DNA from 4 places in the Salinicoccus sp. RF5 genome. Region 2 is predicted to be linked to each of the others. Evidence: riboswitches for the same ligand, from Rfam matches in the RefSeq annotation. Region 2 holds a riboswitch; each other region holds the start of a gene.
What was found. Region 2 has a riboswitch for S-adenosylmethionine ahead of LLU09_RS08355 (Na+/H+ antiporter NhaC family protein). Riboswitches for the same ligand answer to the same signal wherever they lie in the genome.
Positions count from the first base shown of each region.

Region 1: linked by a shared signal. The riboswitch ahead of LLU09_RS00135 (5-methyltetrahydropteroyltriglutamate--homocysteine S-methyltransferase) and the one ahead of LLU09_RS08355 (Na+/H+ antiporter NhaC family protein) in region 2 are both predicted to bind S-adenosylmethionine.
Region 3: linked by a shared signal. The riboswitch ahead of LLU09_RS11715 (O-acetylhomoserine aminocarboxypropyltransferase/cysteine synthase family protein) and the one ahead of LLU09_RS08355 (Na+/H+ antiporter NhaC family protein) in region 2 are both predicted to bind S-adenosylmethionine.
Region 4: linked by a shared signal. The riboswitch ahead of metK (methionine adenosyltransferase) and the one ahead of LLU09_RS08355 (Na+/H+ antiporter NhaC family protein) in region 2 are both predicted to bind S-adenosylmethionine.

Region 1 covers NZ_JAJGRC010000001.1:2,464-7,356, reverse strand. Annotated here, with positions in the region: gene LLU09_RS00150 (HD domain-containing protein) at 1-145, opposite strand, end outside; gene LLU09_RS00145 (YceI family protein) at 462-992, opposite strand; gene LLU09_RS00140 (YgaP family membrane protein) at 1,311-1,559, shown strand; SAM riboswitch class I at 1,625-1,721, shown strand; gene LLU09_RS00135 (5-methyltetrahydropteroyltriglutamate--homocysteine S-methyltransferase) at 1,807-2,907, shown strand; gene LLU09_RS00130 (alpha/beta hydrolase family protein) at 2,941-4,638, opposite strand; gene LLU09_RS00125 (sporulation protein Cse60) at 4,770-4,893, shown strand, end outside.
Region 2 covers NZ_JAJGRC010000002.1:290,751-295,643, forward strand. Annotated here, with positions in the region: gene LLU09_RS08350 (amidohydrolase) at 1-351, shown strand, start outside; gene LLU09_RS08355 (Na+/H+ antiporter NhaC family protein) at 757-2,049, opposite strand; SAM riboswitch class I at 2,134-2,234, opposite strand; gene LLU09_RS08360 (thioredoxin domain-containing protein) at 2,399-2,911, shown strand; gene LLU09_RS08365 (NAD(P)/FAD-dependent oxidoreductase) at 3,065-4,084, opposite strand; gene LLU09_RS08370 (ABC transporter substrate-binding protein) at 4,193-4,893, shown strand, end outside.
Region 3 covers NZ_JAJGRC010000004.1:171,307-176,199, forward strand. Annotated here, with positions in the region: gene LLU09_RS11710 (homoserine O-succinyltransferase) at 1-719, opposite strand, end outside; gene LLU09_RS11715 (O-acetylhomoserine aminocarboxypropyltransferase/cysteine synthase family protein) at 720-1,997, opposite strand; SAM riboswitch class I at 2,065-2,161, opposite strand; gene LLU09_RS11720 (hypothetical protein) at 2,250-2,516, shown strand; gene LLU09_RS11725 (alpha/beta hydrolase) at 2,513-3,256, shown strand; gene LLU09_RS11730 (YkvI family membrane protein) at 3,387-4,436, shown strand; gene LLU09_RS11735 (cysteine hydrolase family protein) at 4,450-4,893, opposite strand, start outside.
Region 4 covers NZ_JAJGRC010000001.1:64,093-68,985, reverse strand. Annotated here, with positions in the region: gene LLU09_RS00505 (NAD-dependent succinate-semialdehyde dehydrogenase) at 1-896, opposite strand, end outside; gene LLU09_RS00500 (nuclease-related domain-containing protein) at 975-1,883, opposite strand; gene LLU09_RS00495 (hypothetical protein) at 2,201-2,392, shown strand; gene metK (methionine adenosyltransferase) at 2,442-3,635, opposite strand; SAM riboswitch class I at 3,726-3,831, opposite strand; gene pckA (phosphoenolpyruvate carboxykinase (ATP)) at 3,982-4,893, shown strand, end outside.

The sequences.
Region 1 (4,893 bases), on a different contig from region 2:
ATCGGTCTCCCCCCTCTTCTGCCTGGAGCATGCGTGCGTTATTATATACACGCATGACGTGCCAATAGTCATGTCCCGTACTGTCCGAATCGTGGAATTCATATACCCGTGCCTTTGCGTCTTCGATGATGCTGTGGTGATCCATAATCCATACTCCTTTTAAATTTCATGCTGGAACCTGCACTGGTTCATTCACCGGCTATTATATCATGATTGCGGTGTCCGGTTGTTCCATAAAAAAACGGGATCCATGCCAAAAGCATCGTCTCCCGTTTTGATATGCATCAGCCATATTACGATAATGGGAAGCATGGTTCATCTTCTTTATATATTCCAATAAATTATAGCAATGCCTCTATTTTTAATAAACTACACTATAGACCTCCGCACTATGAAAAACCGGTCTGGAGCCAATAGTTGGCTTCAGACCGGTCTGCAAGAAATATCTTCATCTTCTATGCCTATTCACTTTTTTCGGAGAACTGGAGCTCCAGCTGTGCCTTTACATCCTTGCTCACCAGTACACCGCCTGTTTCCAGCTGCTGGTTCCATGTCAGTCCGAATGCTTCACGGTTGATCGTGAACTCGGTTTCGAAGCCGTGGACTTCCTGTCCCCAGGGGTTTGTCCCCTTGCCATTGTACTGGAGGTCGATTGTCATTTCCTTCGTGATGCCGTTCATCGTCGTCTCACCTGTCACCGATACAGTATCCCCGGACTTATTGACATTACTCGATTTGAACGTGATTTTCGGATTCTTTTCCACATTGAAGAAATCCTCTGATTTCAAATGTGCGTCCCGGTCTTCATTTTTGGTGCTTATGCTGTTTACATCTATTTCTGCATGGACTTCAGCGTCCTCGAAAGTTTCGAGACTATTCGTTTTTACTTCAAAATGAAAATCTTCGAAGTGCCCCTTCACCTTTGATACCATCATGTGCTTTACCTGGAATCCCACTTCAGAGTGGGCTGGATCTGTTACGAACGTTGTCATCGTCAAAAACCTCCAATAATTATTATCTCTAATTCAAGATAATTATATTTTACATCACTTACTTACTTTAAGCAAGTTAATTATTAAATATATATAAATGATGAGGATTTGTTTCGTTTCATCTTCTATGGGAAATAATGAAGTAATTGCAAATATGGTCAGAGGAGGAACTTCAATGGCAATAGTTGCGGCAACGACGGAAGGGTCCATAACCATACACCGGAACATATCAATAGGGAGATACAGGATGACATTCAGCGCAGCATCGATCATTATCGGGCAAAAGACGAAAAGGATATCAGAGAACGTATTGATGCATTGGAGAGGGAGTGGAACACTGAACGGGTCCTGGAGGCGAACGCCAGCACCCTGGTCATCATCGGCAGCATATTGGGTGCCTCCGTCAGCAGAAAGTGGAATCTGCTTCCCGGAATCGTCGGTTCGTTCCTGCTCCAGCATGCAATCCAGGGGTGGTGCCCGTCCCTATCAGTAATACGCCGTCTCGGCATCAGGACGCCGGGGGAAATAAACCAGGAGAAAAATGCGCTTGAAGACCTCCTCGAATGACATCAAGAGTACACTTGACAGAAAATTCTTTATACTTTAAAGTATTATTTAATATAATAATCGAACTCTTATCGAGAGAGGCGGAGGGACTGGCCCAACGAAACCTCAGCAGCGGACCCCAGGTACCGTGCTAATTCCAGGAGCACTGCTCGAAGATGAGATGAATGGATGATGATCATCCCCAATTTATCCACTTCGGACAATTGGGGATTTTATTATATTAATATTATTGGAAAGAGGGATCAGCATGACGAAAACGGCAGTCGAAGCACCATTCAGGGCGGATCACGTGGGGAGCCTGCTGCGGCCCGACAGCATACATAGGGCGCGCAAGGACCATCAGGAGGATAGAATCTCCTATGAACAGCTGAGGGAGATCGAGACCGAAGAGATCAGGAAAGTGGTCGACAAGCAGATTGAAGTGGGCCTCAAGGCGGTCACCGACGGCGAATTCAGAAGGCGCTTCTGGCATACCGATTTCCTTGAACACCTGGATGGCGTGGAAGGCTACGTCCCAGATACCGGGTTCCAGTTCGACGGCATCGAGACCGAGCGGTATGATGTACGCGTTACAGGGAAAATCGCATTCAATAAAGAGCACCCGCATATAAAGGACTTCATCGAATTCAAGGAGATCGTCGGCGACCGGGCGGTGCCTAAACAGACGATTCCAAGCCCGAACCAGATGTTCAATGCCGGCATCCGGAACCAGGATATATATCCCGATGTCGAAACATATGCCAAGGATGTCATCAAGGCCTATCAGGATACGGTACAGGCGTTCTATGATGCAGGGTGCCGCTACCTCCAGTTCGATGATGTATACATTGCGGGGCTCAATGCGCCGGAGATTCCATTCAATGACAGCGGCTATGACAGGGAATCCCTGATTCATCTGGCACTGAGGGTGCTCAACGGCGTACTCGAACAGAAACCTGAGGACATGGTCATCACCACACATCTCTGCCGCGGGAACTACAGGTCGAAATGGGCATTCGAGGGCAGCTACGCCAAAATCGCCCCCGTGCTCTTTGCCAAGGAGAAGGTTGACGGATTCTTCCTCGAATATGACGATGACCGTTCCGGAGACTTCGAACCGCTCTCCTACATTCCTAAAGAAGGTCCGCGGGTTGTCCTTGGACTGTTCACCTCAAAGCATGGTGAGCTCGAGGATGAAGATGTGATCAGGGAACGGGTTGCGGAAGCATCGAAATATGTTTCCAAAGATCAGCTCTGTCTGAGTCCCCAATGCGGCTTCGCCTCTACACACCACGGCAATGAACTTACTGAAGAAGCCCAGTGGAAGAAACTTGAATATATCGTATCGCTTGCAGAGAAACTTCTGTAAGAATAGAAATAAGGCCCCGTTGAGGCCTTATTTTTATGGATGCTGTAATGTCCGGTTGAAGAATTCGAGTATCTTACTGTTCATGTCATCGATGTTCTCCTGATGCATGTAGGTATGCCCTTCATTTTCATATGCCGTGAACCCGACATACTGTCCGTTCTCCTTCATCGCCTCCACCATCTGGACCGATTCGCTGTATGGGACACGGGCGTCATGGTGGCTGTGGAAGACCATCAGCGGCACCGATATATCCTTACTTCTCGAGAGGGGCGAGATGTCGTCCAGAAACGCACCTGATTCTTCTATCGAGCCGTATTCTGCAGCACGCAGCGCCCTTCTCCACGGCGGTGTATGTTCGAGGAAGGTCCTGAGGTGCGAGATGCCGACGATATCTACTGCAGAGGCCCAAAATTCGGGATGATGGGTAACCAGAAGAAGCGTCATCAGCCCGCCATAGCTCCTGCCCATCACCGAGATGCGGGAGTCTTCAGCCCTTCCATCCTCCACCAGATGACGCCTCAGTTCGATAACATCCTTCATCGCATCCAGGCGCTTCTCCTTGTCATCAGCTTCAAGATAGCTGCGTCCATAGCCTTTGCTGCCCCTGATATTCGGCACAACGACCTGGTAACCTGCCCTGTTCAGCTGGTAATAGAGCGCATTGAATTCCGGCCTGGCCTGCGATTCCGGACCTCCATGTATATGGATGACAGTCTTCTTCCCTTCCTGGTCCGTCTCATATATGAAATATGGCACTTCCAGATCGTCGAATGAATGATAGGATGATAAGCGCCACGAAACTTCCGACACCTGATCAGTGTTTCCGAGCACAGTTTCCATCTCACCGGTTTCAAGTGAATGCCGGCATATTCGATGCGGCTGGTCGACCGAGGAATGGATCAGGAACAGCTCCCGCCCTTCTCCGTAGGCCAAAGAATGCACGACGCCATCGCCTATGACCCCCAGTTTCTCGGTCGACGATGTTTCAAGATCCATCCGATAGAGTACGGATTGTCCATTCTCATTGCACGAAAGAATCGCTTCCGTCTTGTCTACGGATACTTTGAAATGTTCAACGTCCCATTCGAATGCAGTGAGCCGCCGATGACTGTCCTCTTCCACGTTGATTTCATGGACGTTCATATATCCATCATGCATGTCGCTGAGGCACAGGCACCTGTCTTCATGGAACTTGAAGGCGGAGAATCGGGCTTCGGGTAACGGCACATCCTCCATTTCATCCTTATCCATATCATAGATCATCAGCGCTTCATCAATGTTATTCACATCTTTCGACAGCAGCAGTCTGTCCGCAGGGAGTTCGGAAATGAAATGGACTGGTCCCCCAAAAGTTCGAAGCACTCTGACAGATCCTTTGGCATGGACAAGGCAAAGGTCAAAATTGGAGGATTCATGGTGGTTGCGGACCATGGTATATATGTTCTGATCATCATCATATTCCCCATAATGGTGGAAGTAGTCGGGATCTTCAATCAGCGTCCCGATCCCCTCCCCGTCCATCATGTGGAACTGGTTCCGCTCGTTTCCATGGTAGTCCACTGCGATTGTAATCTGTCCGTCTTCAAGCCAATAGTTCTTGACGTTCTGTTCGAGCCTGGTGAGCTGCATTTTCCTGCCTGTTGACGGATTGAACTTCCACAGCTGGTGCATGCCGCTTTCACTGCTTATGAAATATAATACCTTCTCTTCCCTACTGTATTTCAGATTCATATATTTGGTGAATGTCCCCATCATGTTTCCCCTTTATCTATGACTTTCATCCCATTCTACTATATTAAATGACTTTTCTGTCAACTTTGGGTGTTAATGGGGACAAATACGAATGAAGGGAGCTTCCAATTATGAAAGTCAAGACACTGAGTGCGATGACGGAAAAAGGTCTCGAAAAGAAAGTGAATGGATTCCTCGATGAAAATCAAGAACTGGAGATCCTCGACATCAAATTCTCCTATGGCAGTTCATACG
Region 2 (4,893 bases):
AAGGCGGTCAAAGGCGTCTGCGACATGTACGGGGCAACTTATGACTTTTCATTCAACTACGGCTATTCTGCTGTAGTGAATGAAGATGCTGTGACGGACAGGGTCAGAAGGATGGCGACAGAGGAATTTGGGGACAAGGTATTTGAGTATCCGCTCGCAATGGGCGGGGAAGACTTCGCCGCCTTCTCCCGCATCATACCGGCGACCTATGCCTGGATCGGTGCAGGCAACAAGGAGAAGGATATGGAATATCCACACCACCATCCGAAGTTCGGCATCGATGAAGACAGCTTCATCGACGGCGTGAAGATGATGGTCCTGACGGCATTTGAAATGACACAGCCTGAATAATTTTGGAATCAAACGAAAAATGACCTGGTCCTAAGAGGATCAGGTCATTTTTGATGGGGGAGTGTTTTTCGTCCAACTTGCCATCGTTTCGGCTGCGATGGTGAATTAACGGTTTAACTTGCCATCGTTTCGGCTGCGATGGTGAATTAGCGGTTTAACTTGCCATCGTTTCGGCTGCGATGGTGAATTAGCGGTTTAACTTGCCATCGTTTCGGCTGCGATGGTGAATTAGCGGTTTAACTTGCCATCGTTTCGGTTGCGATGGTGAATTAGCGGTTTAACTTGCCATCGTTTCGATTGCGATGGTGAATTAGCGGTTTAACTTGCCATCGTTTCGGTTGCGATGGTGAATTGGGAGCCTAACTCGCAGTCGGAAACGCTGCGACTGTGAATAGACGACATCCGTTACGCATTAAGTTTCCGTGGGAAACCAATGAGTATCGCGATGATGCCACAGATCAGGAGCATCGCGGGATAGATGGAATACGGAATCATGGCGACGGGTGAAATGGCTGCAAGGCCTGCCGCAGCGAGCATCTGTCCGCCGTAGGGGATGAGTCCCTGGAAGGCGGCGGCGAAGATATCGAGGATGCTCGCGGACTTCCTCCGGTCGACACCATATTCATCGGCAATGTCTTTGGCCAGGGGTCCCGTGATGATGATGGAAATCGTATTGTTGGCGGTGCTGAGATCTGTTGCACTGACGAGTGAAGCGATCCCGAACTCTGCACCTCTTCTGGAGCGGATCCTGCTCGTGATGAAGTGGAGCAGGTAGTCGATGCCGCCGTAATGCTGGATCAGTGCGATGAGTCCGCCGATCAGTATGGCGATGATGGAAATGTTCTGCATATTGCCGATACCTTCGCCGGCAGCAGTGACGAATGATGTGAATGTATAGGACCCGTCAAGGAAGCCGACGAGTCCGGCAAAGACAATGCCTCCGGAAAGGACGATCAATACATTGACCCCGAGCAGTGCGATTATCAGAACAGCGAGGTAGGGCAGTACTTTTAACAGGTTGTAGTCGAGATCCGTCGCGGGGGTCGTCGACTGTCCGGACGAGATGAACCAGAGTATGATGACTGTTGCGATGGCGCCCGGCAGCACAATGAAGAAATTCGTCTTGAACTTATCAGACATCTTGACCTCCTGGGACTGTGTGGAAACGATCGTCGTATCGGAAATGACCGACAGGTTGTCCCCAAACATGGCGCCGCCGATGACTGTGGCAAGTGCAAGGGCCAGTGAAAGATCCGTCTGTCCGGCTATGCCGATGGCGATGGGGGCAAGTGCTACGACAGTACCCGTTGAGGTCCCCATCGAAATGGAGATGAAGCAGCAGATGATGAACAGGCCGATCAGCAGCAGATTGCTCGGCAGGAGTGACAGGCCGAGATTGACTGTGGACTCCACAGCCCCCATATTCTCTGCGACCTGCGAGAATGCGCCGGCGAGTAGGAAGATGAGCACCATCAGCATGATGTTCTCCCGTCCGGCACCCTGGGTCACGATACCGATCTTCTCATTCAGACGGTCTTTCGGTTTTATCAGCATCGCTGCAACGATGGCGACGATGAGTGCAACGGTGATCGGCATCGCTTGGAAGTCCCGGGTGATGATGCCAGTACCGATGAACAGTGCGACAAAAATGAGCAGTGGGAGCAGTGCGAGTGGATTGCCCCGTGTATTATCCTTCATGGTGAACAGCCTCCAATGGTTTGATGATGGTCATGAGAAATAAAAAAGCCCACTTCATAGAAGAAGAGGGCAGGAATACATCTCTTCTTATCTTCAAGCAATTACGCTTCTGGAATTGGCACGGGCCGGCTAAGGCTGTTGCCGAGGCTTCAAAGGGCCAGTCCCTCCACCTCTCTGGATAAGAATCATCTCAATTTAATTTAAGACAAACTTTACCGCCTTTCGTCCACACTGTCAACAGGAAATATTTTGTTTATTCCAAACAATTCGGGTGATGACATGAATCTTCACATCGATTGCACCTTGCTCTATACTTGAATGGCAAAAATAAAATAGTGGAGGGGATACCATGAGTATGGAATATGCACCACCTTTAAGCTTTGGACGGGATGGGGCCAAAAAGCATGTTGAAGTTTTTCTGAACACCGCCTGTCCGTATTGCCACAACTTTTTTCTGGCTGCCCACGAAGCTGTGATGCCGCGTGTCGAATCGGGGGAAGTACGATACACCATAAAGCACTATGACAAACCGAAGGTGCGGCTGCTCCATGGTACGATAGCCAACCTTTTTCTGGACTATAACCAGCCCAATGAAGCATATGAAATCATGAAGTCCCTGTTCCTGACACAGAAGGAATGGGCGCATCTCGACAGCGGGGAAATCGAACAGATGATGGAGCAGGAGTATGGCTGCCAGGAGCAGAGGAGTACGATGAACTTGAGCCTCGATATTACAAAGGAGGCGCTGGAGCGTTCAATTCTGGTTGTGCCGACGGTCTTCATAAATGGCGAAAAATTCGAGTTCGACAGTATGAGTGAGCCGAGGAAAATATCTGAAAAGCTGGCATATATGCTGGATTGATGAGGGATGTATGTGTTGAAAGAAGCCCGGTCAAACTTACATTGAAGCTAGTGGAGGTACAATAAAAAGAGGCAGCTTTCGCTGCCATAAAGATGACGGTCTGCTCTGCCGGAATAACTGCGTCAAGCCCGACATGCGAGTTCTACTGACCTATCAGTGCATCTTCCGGATCAGAGCCTTGTTCTTTTCCTTGAAGATGTCATTGTGTGAGGAGACCATGCCATCTTCAGGGGCATCCGATTTGATGAATGTCTTCGCATGATTGGCTGCCTGGGCGGCTTCTGTGAAGCATCCGGCGATCAGCCGGACTTTGCCGTCATAGACGATCTGGTCACCACAGGCATAGATGCCGGGCACGGGTGTGTCCGCGACATCATGGGTCTTGATCATCTGATGGTCGTTGTACCTGATGTCGCCTTCAAGGGAGTTGAGGAATTCACAGTTTGATTCATAGCCGTGGCTGACAAGGACATCGTCGACATCGAGTGACAGACCATTATTGAGTTTGACCGAGGCGATGGCATCACCGGCATCGTTCGGATGGAGCATCTCTATTGCACACTGCGCGCACATCTGAATATTATCTTTCCGGTGAAGGGAGGCGATCATCGCTTCATGCCCCTTCATTTCTTCACTCCTGTAGACCATCGTGACCGAGGCAGCGACTTCCGAGAGTGCATCCGCCCAGTCGACCGCCGTATTGCCGGCGCCTGAGATGAGCACATTCCGGTCTTTGAAGCGTTCGAGCCTTTTGACGGTATAGTGAAGGTTCGTCAGTTCGTATGCTTCAGCGCCTTCGATCTTCAACCTGACTGGAGTGAAGATGCCGCGTCCGGAGGCGATGATCAGTGTCCGGCTGTAGAAGGATCCCCGGTCGGTTACGGTTTCGAAGTGGTCCGCGTGGCGGATGACCGATTGGCATGTCGTCGAGACATGGATTTCAGGGTGGAAGGTCTTTGCCTGGGTGATCATCTGTTGTTTGATATCCTCAGCCGGCTGAGGGGGGATGCCGCCGATGTCCCAAATTATCTTCTCGGGATATATATTGAGTTTTCCGCCAAGTTCCGAATGATGATCGATGAGCTGGACACTCATGCCGCGCAGCCCTGCATAGAAACTTGCATACAAACCTGCAGGCCCTCCGCCGATGATGAGTGTGTCAGAAATATTCATGGCCATTCCCCATTTCTATTGAAATTTCCCCTATTCTCGTTTATTATATAGTCAATGAGAATGATTATCAATATCGACAACTCAAATAAATCATAGCGGGGTAGAAAAATGAAAAAGTTCATCGGGTTATTCGCAATACTTATGGTACTGGTTCTTGCAGCATGTGGCAATTCAGAGGAATCGTCAGAAGAAGCGACGGATGAATCGGCAGCAGGAGAGACGAGCGGAGGTTCGGCAGAGGATGCTTCAAGCGGCATGGTCTCCTACACGACTGATGCAGGCGAGGAGATAGAGATTCCTGAAGATCCACAGCGCATCGTCATCCTCGGGATGAGCTATTTCGGGAATCTGATGCACATGGATGCCAACGTCGTCGGCGCGCATGCGAGGGTGACGGAAAGCGAAGTGCTTGAGCCATACACTGAGGGCATCGAGCTGATTGAAGAGGGGAATATTGAACAGGTGATGAACGTTGACCCGGATTTGATAATTACCTTTAATTCCGACGAAAATTTAGATAAACTGGAAGCGGTAGCTCCTACAATTCCAATCGATTATGCCAAGTGGAACTATCTTGACATCCATAGGGAACTAGGTAAGATTACAGGCAATGAAGAGAAGGCGGAAGAGTGGATCGAGAACTGGGAAGCAGAACTTGAAGCGGACCGTGAAGTGGTCCAGGAGGCCATCGGTGAAGATACAACCGCAAGCGTCATAGAGCAGTTCGCCAAAGACATATATGTATATGGTACAAACTGGGGCCGCGGCACCGAAATCATCTATCAGGGGCTGGATGTAAAAGTGCCTGA
Region 3 (4,893 bases), on a different contig from region 2:
CTTTCATATTCCAGATGGCCAAATATGAACAGATCCCGCTGATCCTCTGTACTCAGGATGTCCGGGCCGAATTGCGGATGTGAGGTGAGGACTTTCAATTCCTCAGTGCCATCTATCGCATCCATATCTACCTGGGTGTGACGTGACTGGGGCACCTGATACACATCATCAAACCCTCTGAGAAGGGGATGGGTCGGCATCAGGTTATTATAGTCGAAGACGCCGAACAACTTGGTGGGCAAAATTGATTTCTGTATGCCAAAGTAGTGGTTCAAGGCGAATTGGGCGCCCCAACAGATGAAGAACCTGGAGAAGACGTGGGTTCTTGACCACTCGATGATGTCACGCAGTTCTTCGATGTAATCGACTTGATCAAAATCGAGCTTCTCCACTGGTGCACCTGTGACGATCATGCCATCATAACGCCGATTGCGCACTTCGTCCAAGTTGTGGTAGTACTTCTGAAGGTGGCTGGTCGGCGTATTTTTGCTGTGGTGTGTGGTCATATACATAAAATCGATATCTATCTGCAACGGTGTATTGCCCAGAAGGCGCAAAAGATGAAGTTCCGTTTCCTCTTTTTTAGGCATCAGGTTCAAAATCAACATACGCAGCGGACGTATATCCTGTGTATGCGCACGGGTCGCTTCTATTGTATATACATTTTCTTTATGGAGGCGCTCCCGTACCGGGAGGCCTTCAATGATTTTTATAGGCATCTAAATCGCATCCAGACCTTTTTTTAGATCGTCTATGATGTCATCCACATGCTCCAATCCGACAGACAGACGGATCATTTCCGGTCTTACCCCCCCTGCCAACTGCTCATCTTCCTTAAGCTGGGAATGGGTGGTGGAAGCGGGATGGATGACGAGTGACTTGGCATCCCCGACATTCGCAAGCAGTGAGAAGAGTTCGAGGGATTCTATGAACGTCTTTCCGGCTTCATATCCGCCTTTGACACCGAATGTAAATATGGAAGAAGCACCTTTCGGCAGGTATTTCTTCTGGAGCTCATGATACTCGCTGGATTCGAGGCCAGCATAGTCGACCCATTCCACTTTATCGTGGTTTTCCAGGAATTCTGCAACGGCCTTTGCATTCTCCACGTGCCTTTCCATCCGGAGTGACAATGTTTCGATTCCTTGTGTGAGCAGGAATGCATTGAATGGAGAAAGTGCAGCTCCGGTATCCCTGAGCAGGGTAGTACGGATCTTGAATGCATAGGCAGCAGGTCCGAACGCATCAGTGAAGACAAGGTCATGATAGGACGCATCCGGCTCCGTCAGTCCAGGGAATTTTCCGTTATCCCAGTTGAAGTTTCCGCCATCAACGATTACGCCCCCGATGGAAGTGCCATGGCCGCCAAGGAATTTTGTGGCCGAATGGACGACTACGTGTGCGCCGTGCTCGATTGGACGGCAGAGGTACGGAGTGGCGAATGTGTTATCCACGATAAGTGGTATACCATTATCCTCTGCGATTTTCGCTAATGCCTCCAAATCTTCCACGTTGCCTTCCGGATTGCCGATGGTCTCTACAAAGATCGCTTTAGTGTTTTCCTTGATTTCACGTGAAACGTTCTCAGGATCTTTCGCATCGACAAGACTGGTCTCGATACCGAACTTTTTGAATGTATGGGTGAACAGTGTGTGAGTTCCCCCATACAGGCTGGCGGAGGAGACGATGTGATCTCCGGCGTTTGCTATAACCTGTATGGCGTATGTAATGGCAGCCATGCCGGATGCAACGCCAAGGCCGGCAACTCCACCTTCGAGTTCTGCAACACGCGTCTCCAAAGCGGCAGTCGTTGGATTCATGATACGGGTATAGATGTTGCCTACATCTTGCAGGCCGAATAGTTCTGCAGCATGCTTAGTATCGTCGAATACATAGGAAGTCGTCTGATAGATGGGAAGCGCGCGTGAATTTGTGGTAGGGTCCACTTCTTGTCCGGCATGAAGCTGTTTAGTTTCGAAGCGATGATTCTCTGTCATTGTTTCATTCCTCCAGTAATATATTATAAAAAAGAGCCTGCCCAAAGATTAAGGGAGACTCTCGAGTCACTCATCTTTCAGGAACGTACCTGTTGGATTTAGCACCTTACTTAAAAGGTTGCCGGGCTTCGCAGGGCCAATCCCTCCACCACTCTGGATAAGCAAATATTTGATTAGAGACTATGTTACTATAATGGAGGACAATTTGTCAAACACTTTTAAAAATTTAAATAATGGAGAGGAGGAGAGGATATGATCGATTTCCTGGTCATCATTCTGATGGTCATAGCTCTTGTGCTTTTCGTTTTGAGCCGTCATCAATTGGACAGGACCAAAAAAAGCATGTCTGAACATAATTACATTGAAGAATTGTATAGCCGGGTTTCAAAAGCGCATGGGGCGGGGAAGACGAAAGAGGAGATAATTACAATGATGAAGAAGGACTATAGGCTCGATGAGGATGAAGCGGAATACATATATCATCGGACACCAGATATCCAGAAGGAGGATAAATCATGAAAATCGTAAAGCCTGAAGCGTTGAACTATGGAAGTGGCCCCAGGGCAGTCATGCTGCTCCATTCCTTCACCGGAACGGTCAGGGACATGAAGCCGTTGGCCCAGCACCTTGAGCAGCACGAATATACCGTCCATGTACCAAGCTTCGAGGGACATGGCATGGGACCGGAGGCACTTGTACAGAGCAGCCCTGAAGATTGGTGGAAAAATGTATTGGATGGATATGATCAGCTCAAGGATCAAGGGCATGAAAGCATAGCAGTCGGCGGTGTTTCCCTGGGCGGTGTGCTCGCCCTCAGGGCAGCCGAGGAACTCGACAGCATCAATGGCATTGTGGCCATGTCTGTGCCCCAGGGCAGAGATGTTGGGGATATAAACAGAAGAGTCCTGAACTATACGAAGAACTTCCTGAAGTTTACTGGAGAAGATGATGAAAAGATCATGGAGAGGGTCCAGTACTACAAGGACAATCCGATGGAAAGTCTGGATGACTTCCGGAAGCTGATCGACGAAGTACATGGGAATCTTGGAGATATTGGTGTTCCGGCAGCAGTCAAGTATGGAGGGAAGGATGCGGAAGCATACATGGACAGTGCGAAACATATATATGATGGCATTAGCCATAATGAAAAGACATTGCAGTCCTATGCGGACACCGGCCACCTGATGACGAGGGGCGGAGATCAGCAAGCGCTTTTTGAGGATACCCGGAAGTTCTTCGATTCGCTCGACTGGCAGTGACGAAGATAAAATGATGGGAGAAGGTCTTTCTTCATTTGCCAACCTTCTTCAATAAGTTTAATATGAAGTTATTGTTTTTAAAATATTAAGATAATTCGGAGTGGTCAAATTGCAGAATTTCAGACAAGCCTTGAAGATAGGCTTTGCCTATACAGGTGTAGTAGTTGGAGCGGGGTTCTCCACCGGACAGGAGATACTCCAGTTTTTCACAAATAATGGTGCAGTGAGCATCTTTGCGATATTATTGTCAGGTCTTTTGATACTTTTTACTGGTAAATGGACAGCGGATGTCGGTTTCGACATCAAGGCGGAGTCCCATGTGGATTCCCTCCTGAACATGTTCGGGAATATATTCGGACGGATCATCGACATTGTGCTTGCGTTCTTCCTGTATGGAGTAGCCGTCATCATGTTTGCCGGCGCAGGCTCGACCTTCTATGAAAGTTTTGGTGTAGCACCATGGATCGGGTCGCTCATACTGATTATCGGCGTCTATATCACATTGAATATGGGCTTCAACCGGATTGTCCTGGCTCTCGGAGCCATCACGCCGTACTTGCTTGCACTTGTGGTGATCATTGCTGTCGTCAATTTCCTGAGTCCAGCTGTATCACTTGGTGAAGTGGATCAACATGCCCAACCTTCTGAAACGACGTTCGGGCCGTGGTGGTGGGATGCCATTACATATAGCGGCTTTACGATTGCGGTAGCCTTCAGCTTCCTTACGATGATGGGTTCTGATTCAAGTTCAAGGAAAGTAGCTGGCTGGGGCGGCATGATAGGGAGCATCATCATCATTCTGCTCATGTTCCTCATTAATAATGGCCTGTTGGCCCGTATGGACCAGGTGAATGAATTTGAACTGCCGATGCTGCTTCTGGCCAACGAAATCCATCCGATACTCGGCTTCCTGCTCTCGATAGCGATGCTGCTTGTCATCTACAATACAGCTGTCGGCATGCTGTACCCGTTTCTTGTCAGGTTCAGCCAGCCGAAGAGCCGTCGCTACAATATCCTGCTGCCGAGTGCGCTGGTTCTCGGCTACTTCCTCAGCTTCGTAGGTTTTGCCGACCTTGTGGGGACTGTCTATCCGGTGATGGGCTATGTGGGATTACTGCTCGGTTTGGCGATGTTCTTCAAATGGATCAAACTTATGATGGCAAAGAAAGCTCCTCAATGATGAGGAGCTTTCTTCATTTTCCATCCTTTCCTATGATGAAGACATTCATATTGGAGAGGACATCAATTGTCTTATCATGAAGTGTCCTATCAGTACTGGCTGATAGATCTTTGTTGAGTGTGATGTCTGCCTGGGGAAAAATATTCTGGATGACCATGATGTTTGCAAGTACGCAGACATTCGTCTCTGCACCGACAAATTCCACGGTGCGGTTGGTCTCTACTTCATCGCCATACTTCTTCTGGATTTTCCGCGCTTCTTCAGGAGGGATGCCGTAGAATGTCTTTACATATTCATCTCCGTGGTCTTCGAGCGGCTGGCGGAACTGCGGAAAGATTTCCTCATCGAAGCGGATGCTTTCCAGGCTCCGCTTCTCCTGTTCAAATTCCGGATAGAGATTGCGGGTATAGAGGACGGACTCGCCCTCATCTATAGCCTGTCGTATACGCGCTTCGAT
Region 4 (4,893 bases), on a different contig from region 2:
AGTCCATTGCCGACCTTGAGCGTCTTCACACGGTCCGCAAACTTCTGGCTGAATGCTTCTGCGACATCTTCATGCACATAGAACCTGTTGGCACAGACGCATGTCTGCCCGGAATTCCTGAACTTCGTAGCCACCGCGTGCTCAACAGCCATATCGAGGTCTGCATCCTTGTTGACTACAAGCGGGGCGTGGCCGCCGAGCTCCATCGTGATGTTCTTAACTGTGGATGCCGCGCCCTCCATCAGCGTCTTGCCGACGGCGGTCGAGCCTGTGAATGTCAGCTTCATAATTTTTTCCGAGTGGGAGAATACCTCTCCGACGTCCTTGCCGGATGCCGTCACATACTGGATGACCCCTTCCTCGAAGCCCGCCTCCAGTGCAAGGTCGAGGAATCTGATGGCGGACAGCGGCGTTTCACTGGCGGGCTTGACGATGAATGTACATCCTGCCGCCACCGCCGGCGCGGCTTTCCTGGCCATCATAGCGACGGGGAAGTTCCACGGCGTAATGGCAGCAACCACGCCGATCGGCTGTTTGGTGACGACCAGGCGGACATCATCTTCGTGCTGTGGAATCGTCCGGCCATACACCCTTTTCCCCTCTTCGGCATAGTAGTCGATATAGCTGCATGCATACTCCACTTCTCCTGCAGCTTCCTTGAGCGGCTTGCCGTTCTCCTTAGTGATCAGTTCTGCGATTTCGTCCTTATTTTCCCGGATGAGTTCAGCCCACCTGACCAGCAGTGCACTGCGGTCATGCGCATTCTTCTTCCTGTACTGCTTGAACATCTCGTGCGCTTTGTCGATCTTCCTTTCGATGTCTTCCCTGCTTTCCTTCTTGACCCGATCAACTTCTTCCCCGGTAGCCGGGTTCATCACGATTATTTCTTCAGACATTGCTACGCCTCCTTGGAATAAATAAAAACCCTATAAAAAAATTATAGGGCTTTTTCATATTCAAGACAAAGAATACGATTACGGATTCAGTTGGAAGATCGCCTCTGCAATCTCATCCAGATCTTTGACGGTGTACTGGAACCTTCCATGGAAGACATACTTCAAGAAGAAGTTCTCGAGCTCCTCCTCACCGACAAGGACTTTTATGGATGGATCATTGGAGTAGTTGCTGATGGAGTAGTTTCCGTTGTCCTGCGGATTGAAGTACAGCATCGGCACGACATCATATTCGAGCTTGAAGACGTTCTTCAGCTTCTCGGCCGAAATCTTCGTTTCTTCTATGGTGTCATTATAGTAGTTGACCGATACATTCTTATCATCCGACTTTTCGAAGATCAGCGTCTGCTCCTTCGACTTGTCGATATCCAGAAGGTCGAAGAACGACTCGATATATGGCAGCTGCTCGAAGTTGCTTTCATCCACGCCGTGCAGTATGTGACCCTTCCAGTACTTGGAATCGATCAGATAGATGCCGGTGCGTGTAAGCACCAGGTGGTCGATCTTGCGTGTATTTGTATAGTTCCTTGATGGCAGATAGACGTTGGACAGTATATACATGTCCGTTTCCCTGATCTTCTCATCACGTACAAGACGATCTTTCAATTGGATCAGAGAGAGGTCGGTCAGGTACTCCCCCTTGTCCACCGTGAACTGGCGCAGGCTGGAGAGCTTGTTGTTGAGCAGGGTCGTATCATTATGGTACTTTTCGTTCAGCGAAGATACTTCCTTCCTATACTCGAGACGCTGCTCTTCATTGTCGGATTCATACTTCTCTACGAGGCTTTCCTTTTCCTTGCCATACTCCTCTTTGAGCGCGTTGACCCTGTTTCTATACTTGAGGTAATAGACCAGGAAAGCGATGGCAATGGCAAGCAGCAGTACCGCCAGCGCAATGACGATTGGGTCAGTGAAAATTTCCGTATTCATAGCTCCTTCTCAATTCCCTTCCATATTATAATTTTGTCGTCTTGCCTAAGACTTTGTTCATTATACCAAAATAATATATGTTTACGGTCAAAAACAAATATTTTAATGAAAATCTATTTGCCATCTATCATATCCGTGTGAATCTACAATATGCATTATAATTCCCAGGCCTCCCGGCACTCGAAATTCAGTGCATATCGGCTCCTGATATGTTTTACTGCTAATACTCCGGGTAAGTATATATTAACTTGCCGGGCAGAGAGAGAAACTGGCAGGCAATCCAACATGCAGACTATTAGAAATCAGGAGGGTTTATCATGGAACTCAGAAAGTATCTAATGGCCGGCGGTTTTGCTTCAGTTCTCGTACTGGGCGCATGCGGCGGTGACTCTGCCGAAGAGGACACGATGGAAGAAGAAACCACCACTGAAGAAACAACAATGGAAGAAGAAACGATGGAAGAAACCACGATGGAAGATGAAGTCACGACAGAACAAGATACAGAGTAGCAGATCATGCATAAAAAGGCTCCGGAATATTCCGGAGCCTTTTTTGTGTCTAGTTCACTTTTATAGCCGAGAGCTCCTCTTTGAGCTGCGCTGCCTTATCCAGCTTTTCCCACGGGAAATCCTGGTCTTCACGGCCAAAGTGTCCGTAGCTCGCCGTATTCTTGTAAATCGGACGGCGCAGGTCGAGCATCTCTATGATGCCGTCCGGTGAAAGGTTGAAGAGCCTTCTGATGACCGTGACGATGTCCGCCTCGCTGTAGGAGGAGGTGCCGAATGTATCCACGGATATTGAAACGGGTTCGCTGACCCCGATGGCATATGCCAGCTGGATTTCGCATTTCGAAGCAATGCCTGCAGCCACGATGTTCTTGGCGATGTACCGTGCTGCATAGGCTGCAGAGCGGTCAACCTTGGTCGGGTCCTTGCCGCTGAAGGCTCCCCCGCCGTGGCGTGCGTAGCCGCCGTAGGTATCCACGATGATCTTCCTTCCAGTCAGTCCGGCGTCGCCCTGCGGGCCGCCGATGACGAAGCGCCCTGTCGGATTGATGATATATTTCGTTTCTTCATCAAGCAGTTCAGCCGGAACGACCTCACGGATGACGTGTTCGATCAGATCACGCTGGATCGTCTCCTTCTCCACCTCTTCATGGTGCTGCGTCGAGATGACGATCGTATCCACCCGCTTGACCTCGTCATTCTCGTCATATTCGACGGTGACCTGCGTCTTGCCGTCCGGCCTCAGGTAGTCGATGATATTCTCCTTGCGCGCTTCAGTGAGGCGCCTTGAAAGCTTGTGCGCAAGGGCGATCGGCAGAGGCATCAGCTCTTCAGTCTCATCACACGCAAAGCCGAACATCAGACCCTGGTCCCCTGCTCCGGTGGAGACCGCCTCGGTCTCCCGCGTCTCAACTGCGTTGTTCACCCCCTGGGCGATATCCGAGGACTGCTCATCTATGCCCGTCAGGACTGACATCGTCTTATAGTCGTAGCCGTATTTGGCAAGGACATAACCGATATCCTTCACCGTCTCCCGCACTATCTTCGGGATGTCGACATAGGTGTTTGTGCTTATTTCTCCAACGATCAGTGCCATGCCGGTATTCACTACAGTTTCACAGGCGACCCGGGCATGCGGATCCCCCTTCAGTATTTCGTCCAGTATTGCATCGGATATCTGATCTGCGATCTTATCCGGATGACCTTCCGTTACGGATTCGGAAGTGAAAAGTCTACGCTCTGCCATTAATTAAATCTCCTTTATGATTATTAGCTATCTCCCAGTAGCAAAAAATAAAGCCTTTTCCCAATAATACGAGAAAAGGCTCCGCTCTTCCCCTTATCGATCAGAATAACTTCTGCATCCTTTAGCACCTTTCTTTGTTGAAAAGAGGTTGCTGGGTTTCGTCGGGTATGTTCCCTCCACCGGCTCTTGATAAGAGATAACTTAACATATAATATACTAGATGATGGGTTTCAAATCAAGGTAATATTATTTTACAATTATTATGTCACATTAATTATCAATGTGTTATACTAATTCGTGAAAGTACCAATTACTTTGTATACTACATAAAACGGGGGCAATAATTATGGTAAACCATTCCGAAAGCATTCAAAATCTGGTGGCTAAGGATACTTCGCATGTCCAGCTTTCCACTGCTCAGCTTGTTGAAAAGTCTTTGAAAAGGGGAGAAGGCAGATTGACGGAGACGGGTGCGCTCCGTGCTGAAACCGGAAAATATACCGGACGCAGCCCAAAGGACCGCTTCATCGTCGAAGATGGCACCTCAAAGGACAAGGTAGACTGGGGTGAGGTCAACCAGCCCATCTCCGAAGAAGTCTTCGACAACCTGTTCACGAAGGTCATCGACTACCTGGGACAGAAGGAGGAAGTCTTCGTCTTCAACGGCTATGCCGGTGCTGACGAGAAGACGCGCCTCAACCTCAGCGTGGTGACCGAGTTCAGCTGGCACAGCATGTTCGCACGCACGATGTTCATCCGTCCGGAAACGAAGGAAGAAGCCCTCGGCATGGATGCGCAGTTCACGATCGTTTCTGCACCGACCTTCAAGGCCGACCCGGAAACCGACGGCACGAAGTCGGAAGCATTCGTCATCGTATCCCTCGAGAAGGGCATCATCCTGATCGGCGGTACGGAGTATGCGGGAGAAATGAAGAAGTCCATCTTCTCCATCATGAACTACCTGCTGCCAGAACAGGGTGTAATGAGCATGCACTGCTCCGCCAACGTAGGGGAAAACAAGGACGTTGCCCTGTTCTTCGGCCTCTCCGGCACGGGCAAGACGACATTGTCTGCAGATGCACAGCGCGAACTCATAGGCGATGATGAGCATGGCTGGAATGAAGACGGTGTATTCAACATCGAAGGCGGCTGCTACGCGAAGACGATCAACCTCTCCCCCGAGAAGGAGCCTGAAATCTTCAAGGCGATCAAGTTCGGCTCCGTTCTGGAGAACGTCGCTCTCGACGATGAAGGAAAG